2 linked regions of the Egicoccus sp. AB-alg2 genome follow. The protein of the gene in region 1 interacts with the protein of each later gene in a pairwise test. Links are inferred from orthologs where the notes say so. Each region holds a gene or a part of one and is shown on either strand. Other genes may lie near its edges.

Evidence for each region. Proteins that work in one complex are often made in the same cells at the same time.
Region 2: the proteins of ACERM0_RS10335 (region 1) and ACERM0_RS09140 interact in binary tests that used the Escherichia coli proteins (3 or more experiments, as listed by UniProt). The link is inferred for Egicoccus sp. AB-alg2 from one-to-one orthologs.

Annotation. Positions count from the first base shown.
Region 1 is NZ_JBGUAX010000005.1:85,610-91,708, reverse strand. Bases 1,330-4,857 are described here. They hold ACERM0_RS10335 (ATP-binding protein), read left to right. Parts: upstream 1,330-1,729; coding sequence 1,730-4,657; downstream 4,658-4,857. Other genes in these bases: ACERM0_RS10330 (hypothetical protein), read right to left, coding at 4,684-4,857; ACERM0_RS10340 (response regulator transcription factor), read left to right, coding at 1,330-1,746. In the rest of the region: ACERM0_RS10345 (hypothetical protein), read left to right, coding at 1-953; more of ACERM0_RS10340, read left to right, coding at 1,069-1,329; more of ACERM0_RS10330, read right to left, coding at 4,858-5,490; ACERM0_RS10325 (response regulator), read left to right, coding at 5,666-6,099. UniProt on the Escherichia coli protein: Member of the two-component regulatory system ArcB/ArcA. Sensor-regulator protein for anaerobic repression of the arc modulon. Activates ArcA via a four-step phosphorelay.
Region 2 is NZ_JBGUAX010000004.1:339,551-343,751, forward strand. What follows is about bases 1-2,916. They hold ACERM0_RS09140 (PspC domain-containing protein), read left to right. Parts: upstream 1-1,260; coding sequence 1,261-1,572; downstream 1,573-2,916. Other genes in these bases: ACERM0_RS09135 (hydantoinase B/oxoprolinase family protein), read left to right, coding at 1-1,160; ACERM0_RS09145 (CaiB/BaiF CoA transferase family protein), read left to right, coding at 1,612-2,772; ACERM0_RS09150 (maleylpyruvate isomerase family mycothiol-dependent enzyme), read right to left, coding at 2,787-2,916. In the rest of the region: more of ACERM0_RS09150, read right to left, coding at 2,917-3,623; ACERM0_RS09155 (IclR family transcriptional regulator), read right to left, coding at 3,682-4,201.

The DNA of each region.
Region 1 (6,099 bases):
TGGCCGCGGTGCGCCTGGACGGGGGCGACGGCTTCGGTCGGGTGGCGGGGCCGGAGCTGCTGGACGTCGCGGCACAACCGACCCTGGACCACGTCGTGTTCCGGTTCGACGAACCCGTCCGGCAACCCGTCGCGTCCCGCTTCCTCGCCGTCGCCTCCGACGGGACCGCCGCACGCGGCGAGCGCATCGTGTCCCGCGGCAGCACACAGGTCACCGTCGCCTTCCCGGGGCAGGTGGCGATGGCACGCCGGTTCGTGGCCGAGGAGGGGGCCGTGCGCGGTGGCACCAGTGGACGGCCGGCACCGCTGGGCGTCTCCGGCGGCGACACGGCCGCACCCGACCTGGTCGCCGTCGACCGTGGGCCCGGCGGCGTGCAGTTCGACTTCCGCTACGACGAGGCCGTGGTGGCGGGGCCCGCCGACGGCTTCGTCGCGTACCGGGCCGACGGGCGCGGCGTGCGTGGCCGGTCGGTGCTGCGTCCGACCCCCGAGGTCGTCCGCGTGGCGTTCCCGGCCGACGCCATGGGCGACGAGGTGACGCTGCTGGGCGCCGGTGCGGGCGCCGTGCGCGGTCTCGCGGGCGGCGTGGCAGGGACGGCCGGCACGGCCGCGACGGTCCTCGACCTGCCCGCCGGCGGCGTCACCGCCGGTCCGGATCCGCGCTCCTGGGACGCGGATCCGCGCACCGGCCAGTTCACGGTCCGGTTCGACGGGAACCTGGCCACCACACCGTCACCCGACCCAGCCGGGTTCGTGCTGGTGACCGACGGTGGACGACGGGTCCCGGCACACCGTCTGGTCGAGGTGGCCGGCGACACGGTCCGGCTCGACGCCGACCCGGCCGCGGTGCGGGCGGCCACGGCGCTGGTGGTCGCCGATGGTGCGGTGCACGACGGTGTTGGTGACAAAAGCCCTGTGGACACCCTCACGACACGGCGACACGATGGGCGGTGAAGCTGGGCTGTCAAGGTCGACGGCAGACGCCGTCCGGGTCCCGTGTCGACGGTGGCCATCGGAACCGCTGTGAGGTGACCGACCGGTACCGCTCGACGAGGAACGGGGGTGGACCATGACACCACGCGAGGCCCGCGTGCTCGTGGTCGAGGACGACGATGACACCCGCGACGCCATCACGCTCGCGCTGCAGAGCGACGGATACCGCGTGCACGGCGAGCGGGAAGCCGTCGGCGCCAACCGCGCCGCCATGGCACTGCATCCGGACCTGGTCGTGATCGACGTCCGGCTCGGCGACGGTCCCGACGGCTTCGGGCTCGCACGCGCGTTGCGCACGACCACCGACACTCCGCTGCTGTTCCTGTCCGCGGCCGGATCCCTGGAGAACCGTCTCGCGGGCTTCAGCGTGGGTGGTGACGACTACCTGACCAAGCCCTTCGCCATGGAGGAGTTGCTCTCACGCGTTCGTGCGCTGCTGCGCCGCGCGGGCCGGCGGTCGGCGACCGTCTGGGAGATCGACGACCTCGTCGTGGACGAGGCCGGCCACCGCGTGTCCCGCGGGGGTGTCGAGATCGATCTCACCCCGACCGAGTTCGCCCTGCTGCTGGCGTTCTGCCGCCGTCCGGGCCGCGTCCTGTCCAAGGGGCAGCTGCTCAACGAGGTGTGGGGGGCCGACTGGTACTCGCCGAACGTCGTGGAGGTCCGGATCAGCGATCTGCGGCGCAAGTTGGAGGCGTTGGGGCCGCGCCTGATCCAGACGGTGCGGGGCGTCGGCTATGTCCTCCGCCCCTGACGCCGGGCCGGAACGGATCCAGCGCCACCTGTTGTTCCGGTTCTGGGTGCTCGCGTCGATCGCGATCGGCTCGCTGGCCGTCCTGGCGCTGGTGCCGTTCCTGAACGCCGGCGCCCTGCTGCGCAGCGACGCCTACGAGCAGGCCGAGGTGGTGTCCCGCCTCGCGGGCAGCTTCGTGCAGCAGGAGCTCGAGGGGCTCCGCGAACTGACCGCCAGCTACGGGCCGCGAGCCGTCGGGTCGCTCGCGACCGTCCGCGGGGTGGCCGACTTCGGCGCCCCGGCCGTCCAGGACATGCTGCGCGACCTGTACGGCGCCGCGCCGGGGCTCCGCAGCGTGACCCTGACCGACGCCCAGGGTCGCACCCGCGCGAGCGAGCCGCCGTCGACCGGACAGCTCGGCCACCAGCCGGAGGTCTGGGACTGGTACCGCGAGCAGGCACCCGCATTCCCCGACGGGGTGGTGAGCGGGCTGCTGCGCAACGACGACGCGGGGGTCGTCACCGCGGTCGTGCTGTTGCGCAACCGCAGCGAGGCGGGGGACGAGGCGGAGGTCGTCGGCGTCCTGGCCGCGCACTACGACGCCGGCAAGGCGCTGCAGCGGTTCGTGGACGACCTGCAACAGCGGGCGGGGGTCGCGATCACGGTGACCGACGACGCCGGCCGCGTCGTGGCGGCGCCGGAGGGCATGCCCCGCGCGCCCACCTCCCCGGCGGAGACGGGGCGCCGGGCCCGAGCCCACGCCATCGTGGCGCACGGTGACGTCGTCTCCGGCTACGTCCCGGTCGCCGACGTGGGCTGGAACGTCCGCGCCGACGTGTCGCTCCAGCCGGTGCTCGCGGCCCGCAACCGTCTCGGCAGCCTCGTGCTGGCCGCCTCCCTCGTCGTCGGTGGGCTCGTGATCGGCGGGCTGGCACGCCTGGCCGCGGCCCTACGCGACCAGGCGAGCGCCGAGGCCGACGTCCGGGCCCGGGAGCGGCGGCGTCGGGCGATCCTGGACACTGCCAGCGACGCCTTCCTGTCGGTCGACGACGACGGTCACGTGGTGGACTGGAACCGGCAGGCCGAGGCGGTCTTCGGCTGGCCTCGCGACGAGGCCATCGGCCGGCCGCTGGAGGTGCTGGTCACAGCACCCGAGCACCGGGCCGAACTGCGGGAGTTGCTGCGCAGCTACCTCGATGGTCGACGCGAACCCTGGACCGGCCAGCGCGAGTTCACGGCCGCCGACCGCTCCGGACGGACGTTCCCGGTCGACGTCGCGATCTGGCTGACGGCCGAGCCGGGTGAAGGCGGCGCGCGTCTGCACGCCTTCGTGCGCGACATCACCGAGCGCGTGCACGCGCAGGAGGAGCTGGCCGCCGCGCGTGACGAGGCGATGGAGGCGTCGCAGCTGAAGTCGCGGTTCCTGGCCAACATGAGCCACGAGATCCGGACCCCGCTCAGCGGGGTCATCGGCATGGCCCATCTGCTGCTGGACACGGACCTGTCGCCCGAACAGCGCGAGTACGGCGAGGCGATGGTGGACGCCGGTGAGCACCTGCTGTCGGTGATCGGGGACATCCTCGACCTCAGCAAGCTCGAAGCCGGCAAGCTGACCCTCGAGCCGACCGAGTTCGAACCGGCCGGGGTCGTGCGACGGGTGGCGCGGCTGCTCATGGTCCCGGCCCAGGCACGCGGTCTGCGACTGCGAGTCGTCGTCGGCGACGAGGTACCGCAGCGCGTGTACGGCGACATGAGTCGCCTGCAGCAGATCCTGGTGAACCTGTGCGGCAACGCGGTGAAGTTCACCGAACGCGGCAGCGTCACGCTGCACGTCGAGCGTCGCGACCCAGGTGACGAGCCCATGGCCCGCCTGCGCTTCAGCGTCACCGACACGGGCGTCGGGGTCTCGCAGCCCGACCTCGAGCGCCTGTTCCAGCCGTTCACGCAGGGCGACTCGCCGGCGGTGCGCGCCGGCGGCGGCACGGGGCTGGGCCTGTCGATCGTCCGCCACCTGGTCGCGATGTTCGGTGGCACGCTCGGCGCGGACAGCCGGCCCGGCCGCGGCAGCACGTTCTGGGTGGAGCTGCCTTTCGAGGTGCGCCAGGTACCGGCCGTGGCGCCCGCGTTCGACGGGAGCGGTGCGCCGCGGGACGACGGACGGGTGCGGCGCCGTGGGCGGGTACTGATCGTCGAGGACAATGCCCTCAACCAGCGCGTGGCGGACGCGATGGTCCGCAAGCTCGGTTATCGGACGGCCGTCGCCAGCGGCGGTCGCCAGGCCCTCGCCCTGCTCGAGCAGCGTGAGTTCGACGCCGTCCTCATGGACTGTCAGATGCCGGGCCTCGACGGCTACGAGACGACCCGGCGCCTGCGTCGCCGCGAACAGGGCCGTCGGACTCCGGTCATCGCGATGACCGCGAACGTCCTGCGCGGCGAGCGCCAGCGCTGCCTCGACGCCGGCATGGACGACTACGCCACCAAGCCGGTGCGCTCCGGCGACCTGCGCCGGCTGCTGCACCACTGGATCGACGGGGCGGACGAGCAGGAGCCCGAGGCGGCCGCACCCACGCCCGGCCCGCCCGAGACGCCCGGGTTCGACGACCGGCTGCTCGCCGAACTGCGCGGTGCCCTGGCCCCGTCCACGGTCCGCGACCTCGTCGGCCAGTTCCACACCACGTCCCGGCGACTGATCGACGAGTTGCGCGCCGCCGTGGCGGCGGGGGATCTTCCGACCGCGCAGCGGGCCGCTCACGAACTGAAGGGCATGGCGGCGAGCTTCGGCGCCACCGATCTCGCGGCGTGCTGCCAGCGCGTCGAGGACGAGGCTCGCGCCGGGCGGGTCGTGGCGTCCCGGGTCGACGACGTCGGCGCGGCCGCCGAACGGGCCCAGCGGTCGCTGGACGACCGGCTCGCCGGGGCCGCCCCGGCCTGATGCGCCGGCCGTCGGCGACGTCCGCGTCAACGGACCAGGCGGACCCGGGCGGCGACCTCGTCGATGCGGCAGCGGCCCATGTCGTCGCAGCTGAGCGCGGTCACGGTCACCGGCACCGGACCCTTCGTCGCCGCGCCGCGCGGGACGACCGGGACCGCCCACGAGGCCTGGCCCTCGCAGGCGGTCTCGCCGTAGCCGACGGCGGTCGGCGGCCTGCCCGCGTCGTCGTGCAGACGCACCTCCAGTTGGACCGACGACGCGCGGGCGCACGTCACCGAACCGCTCACCGTGGCGCGCACGCTGCCTCCTGCCCGCTGCATGGTCGGCTGCACCGTGAGCGCCAGGGAGGGCCCGCTTTCCACCTCCGAGGCGTTCAGGGTCAAGGTGCCGGCCGCGCGTCCACAGCAGGCCGCGGCCATCACGTCGTAGACCGCACCGGCGCGAACGTCGACCCGCACTGCGGCCTGCACGCCGCGGGTGTCGTCGGCGCAGGCGAGCAACTCGCCGTCGGCGCCGTAGACCGCCAGGGTGGTGTCGTAGTCGCTGCCGTAGGTGTCGATCGACAGGGTCGCGTTCCGCGTCGGCCGCAACCGGTACCAGACGCTGTGTCCGTTGCCCGAGCAGGACGGGTCGTCCGGTGCCGACGTCGCGCCACGGACGTCCTGTGTCGCCGTGAAGGGCAACTGGTCCACCGCGACCGGCTGCTCGCGCTGGTCGCCCGCCGGAGCCGGCGCCGCCGTCGCCGGCGCCACCGTGAGCAGCGCGAACCCGACGACCGCGCAGGCCAGGCGGGCGACGAACCCGCGGCGGTGGTGGCGGTGCCGGTTGCGCATGGTGCGAGCCTCGGGTCGACGAACCCTCCATCGCCATCGTCGTCGTGGTTCCGGGCGGGTGGCTGACCGGTCCCTGTCGACTTCCGGTGGGTACTTCCCAGCCGCGAACTTGGTCCGTACGTTCGTTCGCGGCCCGCACCGGGGCCGGCGCCCACGACCGAGTCGGAGCCGTGCCGTGACGAGCACCGACGCCGCCACCGAACGTCCTCTGCGGGTCCTGCTCGCCGACGACGCCCCGGACATCGTCACGATCCTGCGCGCGTGGCTGGAGGCGGACGACCGTTTCGAGGTCTGCGGGGAGGCGGACACCCTGGAGCGGGCCGTTCGCGACGCCGTCGACCGGGCCGCCGACGTGGTCGTCCTCGACTGGTCGATGCCGCCCGGCCGGGGCGACGTGACGGACGCGGCCGTCGCCGTGCGGCGTATCGTGGCCCAGCGCCCCGGTCGTCGGGTCGTGGTCCTGTCTGGCACGTCGGACCCGGCCGTCACGTCGGCGGCGCTGGACGCCGGCGCGACGCGTCACCTGCCGAAGGGCACGCCGCTGTCGAGCCTCACCCAGGCGCTGCTCGCACCCCCGGCGGCGACACCCCCCGCGAGGGTGCCGGAGGG
Region 2 (4,201 bases), on another replicon or contig:
CCGAGGGGACCTACGTGTGGGAGGACTACGCGGAGCACGACGGCGTCGACGAACCGAAGCTGCACCGCCAGCGCATCACGCTGACCAAGGTGCCGGACAAGCTGATCATCGACTTCACCGGGACCTCGCCGCAGGCCAAGGGCCCGATCAACCACTGCGGCGACTACGCCGACGGCAACTTCCTCAAGAAGTGGCTCGGCCCGATCCTGCGCAACCTCGCCGACACGCCCGAGCGGATGGCGGAGCTCGACGTCAACGAGGGCATCGTGGACCTGATCGAGATGCGCTTCCCGGAGAAGGGCACCCTGCTCACGCCGATCTTCCCGGCGCCGACCAACGCCCGCACGTTCGTGATCCTGCGGCTGCTCGGCGTGCTCGCCGGGGTGTTGGCCAAGGCCACCGACGGGCGCATGCCCGCCGACCAGGAGACGATCCGCTACACGGGCGTCTACGGCCGGCGCGCCGACGGCAGCTCCTACCTCATGCGCGAGGTGCTCGGCGGCGGCTCGGGCGGGCGCTACTACAGCGACGGCGAGGACACGATCCACGTCGTGCCCGACTCGCGCAACCTGCCGACCGAGTTCACCGAGTCGCGCTTCCCGTTCCGGGTGGAGAAGCTCGGGCTGGCGGTCGACTCCGGCGGGCCCGGCCAGTTCCGCGGCGGGCTCGGCTACGACAAGTGGATCCGGATGCTCGAGCCGGCGTCGTTCATGTCGATCGCCGACCGCTCGATCCTGGCCTGCTGGGGGGTCAACGGCGGCCGCGCCGGCGCGCCGTTCCGGGTCACCGTCGACCCGGGCGGCCCCACCGAGCGCGAGCTCGAGGGCCTGGTCGACGACGAGCCGATCGCTGCCGGCGAGGTGATCCGGATCCGCACCACCGGCGGCGGTGGCTGGGGCGACCCCCTGGACCGCGACGTCGACCTGGTCGGCCGCGACGTGCTCTGGGGCAAGGTCAGCCGTGACGGTGCGCGGGAGGACTACGGCGTCGTGGTCACCGGCCCCGACGACGAGCCCGTGGTCGACCACGACGCCACCGTCGATCTGCGCGCCCGCCTGCGCGAGGAACGCGGCGAGCAGCCGGCGTTCTTCGACCGCGGCCCCGGCTACGCGCGGCTCGACCCGGACGGTCAGCCCTTCCCCGAGGTCGACCGGCGCTGACTCGGGGTCGGCACCGGGTACTCCCGGAGTGACCGTGGCCCGCGGACGGTGGATGCTCGTGATGTCGGACGAAACCGAGATCGCAGACAGGAGCACCACCGTGTCGCAGCAGCCGTCCTCCGGCGCCACCGGGTCCGTCCCGCCGGCCGCGCCGCAACCGCCGCGCCGCCTGTACCGCTCCCGCACCGACCGCGTGATCGGCGGCGTGTGCGGTGGGCTGGCGGCCTACTTCGACGTCGACCCGACCCTGGTCCGCGTGCTGGCCGTCGTCTCGCTCGTGCTGCCGGGCCCGCAGATCCTGGCCTACCTCGTGGCCTGGATCGTCATGCCCGAGGAGCCGTGGCAGCCCGCGCCCGCCCCGCAGACCCCGGTCGCCTCGCCGCCCGCGAACCCGCCGGCGGCCGACCACTAGGCTCGAACGACGCCGACGTCGCCCGGACCAGGAGCCCCCATGACCGAGCAGCGCACCGGACCCGGCCCCCTCGCGGGCATCCGCGTCGTCGACCTGTCCCGCGCCCTGTCGGGCCCGTACGCGAGCATGATGCTCGCCGATGCCGGTGCCGAGGTGATCAAGGTCGAGCGCCCGGGATCCGGAGACGACACCCGCGGGTGGGGGCCACCGTTCGTCGGCGACGACCAGGCGGAGTCGGCCTATTACCTGTCGATCAACCGCTCGAAGAAGTCCGTCACGCTGGACCTGAAGGACGCCGACGACCTGGCGCGTCTGCGTGCCCTGATCCAGGATGCGGACGTGCTGGTGGAGAACTTCCGCCCCGGCGTGATGGACCGTCTCGGGCTGGGTGAGCAGGCGCTGGCCGAGCTCAACGACCGGCTGGTGATCCTCTCGATCACCGGCTTCGGCGAGGGTGGTCCCGACGGACAGCGCTCCGGCTTCGACCAGATCATCCAGGGCGAGGCCGGCCTCATGGGGATCACGGGCCCGGTCGGGGGCCCGCCCACGAAGATGGGCGTGCCGATCACCGACATCCTGTCGGGGATGTTCGGTGCCTACGGCGTGGTGGCCGCCCTGCACGAACGTGAACGGACCGGCACGGGGCAACGCGTCACCACCTCGCTGCTGGCCTCGGCGGTGGCCGTGCACACCTTCCAGGGCACCCGCTGGACGCTGGCCGGCGAGGTCCCCGAGCCGGGCGGCAACCGCCATCCCACCATCGCGCCCTACGGCGCGTTCACCTGCGCCGACGGCTGGGTCAACGTCGCGGTCGGCTCGGAGGGGCTGTGGCAGCGGTTCGCGCCGGTCGCCGGTCTGGACGTCGACGACCCGCGTTACTCGACCAACCGTGACCGCGTCGCCAACTGGGACGAGCTGGAGGCGGAGATCAACGCCGTGCTGGCGAAGGACACCGTCGACGCCTGGATGGAGCGGTTCAACGAGGCCGGGGTGCCGGCCGGGCGTATCCGCACGATGGACCAGGTCTACGGCTGGGAACAGCTCGAGCACCTCGGCCTCGTCGACCGGGTCGCGCACCCGACCGCCGGCGACCTCGCGCTGCCGGGCGCGCCGGTGTCCTGGTCCCGATCGGGCCGCCGGCCCGCCACGCCGCCGCCGCTGCTGGGCGAGCACGACGACGAGGTCTTCGACGAGCACTGACGCACCCGGCCGGTTCAGAACAGCAGGCGTGTGCGCAGCAGTCCGGCGGCCTCGACCGGCGTGGCCTGCAAGGACACCGGTGTGCGTCCATCGGCGGCCCCGCCCACGTCAGCACGCCCGGACAGGACCCAGCAGAAGTCGAGCGCGTCCAGTTCGAGCTGCTGGGTCGCCGCGCCGTTCGTCACGCGCAACTCGACCGCGCCGGTGAGCGTGAGCAGGAGGGGCGCGCCGTGACGCTCCATCCACTCGCGTACGACGTCCTCCACGATGCGCCGGTCCAGGGTCGGTGCCTGGGGCCGTGGCCGGCCGGTGGCGCGGGCGACGTCGAGCGTGTGCATCCACACGTCGCGCGTGTAGATGACGTCCATCAGCCGTCCGAGCGCGAAGTGCGTCGGCATCCCGGCGGCCGTGGATCCCTGCGGCGCGATGGGCAGCCGCGCGCGTCGCAGCGGTGACGGCAGCCGCATCCGCCCCCGGACGGCGGCCGGCGCCAGCGCCCGCAGCCGCGCCAGCCGCTGCTGCGGGGACAGGTGCGCGTGCTCGCGGACCTGCAGCGCGTTCGTGGCGTCCAGGCCGTTGCCGTCGAACTCGTCGGCGTGCCGGCGGCCCCACCACTGCTGGCGCACCAGCTCCGGCACGGACGCGCAGGACCGCGCCGCACCGATCACGTGACCGACCAGGTCGGCCACGTTCCAGGCCCGGCACACGGTCGGTGCGCGCCACTCGTCGGGTTCGAGCTGCTCCAGCAGAGCCACGAGTTGCGTGTAGGCCGCTGCCGCCAGCTCGGGGGCGTCGGTGTCGCGGGCGACCCGGTCGAGGTCCCCGGCGGAGCGGGTCGTCTCCAGCGTCATCCTCTGCCCTCCGGCCGCGGGGCTCGTGGCGGCCTGGCGGCCCGGTCGCCGCGCCGGGCTACCGGCCCTGGGTGGCCAGGTCCCCGGTCGGTCCGAGCCAGCCCAATCGCCGCGAGACGGTGTCCGCGGTCTCGCGGACCAGCGCTCCCGCGTCCGCCAGTTGCCGCGGCTCGAGACGGTACTCCGGGCCCGAGGCGACGATCGCGGCGACCACGACGCCGTCCGGGTCGCGGACCGGTGCCGCCACCGCGTGCAGTCCCCGTTCGAGTTCGCCGATCGTCACCGCATAGCCGCGCGAACGCGCCCGCTCGAGGTCACGCCGCAGTTCGTCCGGATCGGTGATGGTCCGTTTCGTCCGTGCCTGGAGAGGCCGCCCCAGGACGTCCTGGCGCAGGTCCGCCGGCCCCCACGTGAGGAAGACCTTCCCGCTCGCGGTGGCGTGCAGCGGATGACGTTGCCCGATCCAGTCCACGGAGATCAGCGACGTGGAGAGGTCCGCCTGCACAATGCTGATGACCTCGCCCTCCTCGAGCACGGCGAGGTTCACCGGCTCGTCTAGCCGTTCGCTGAGCTGCTCG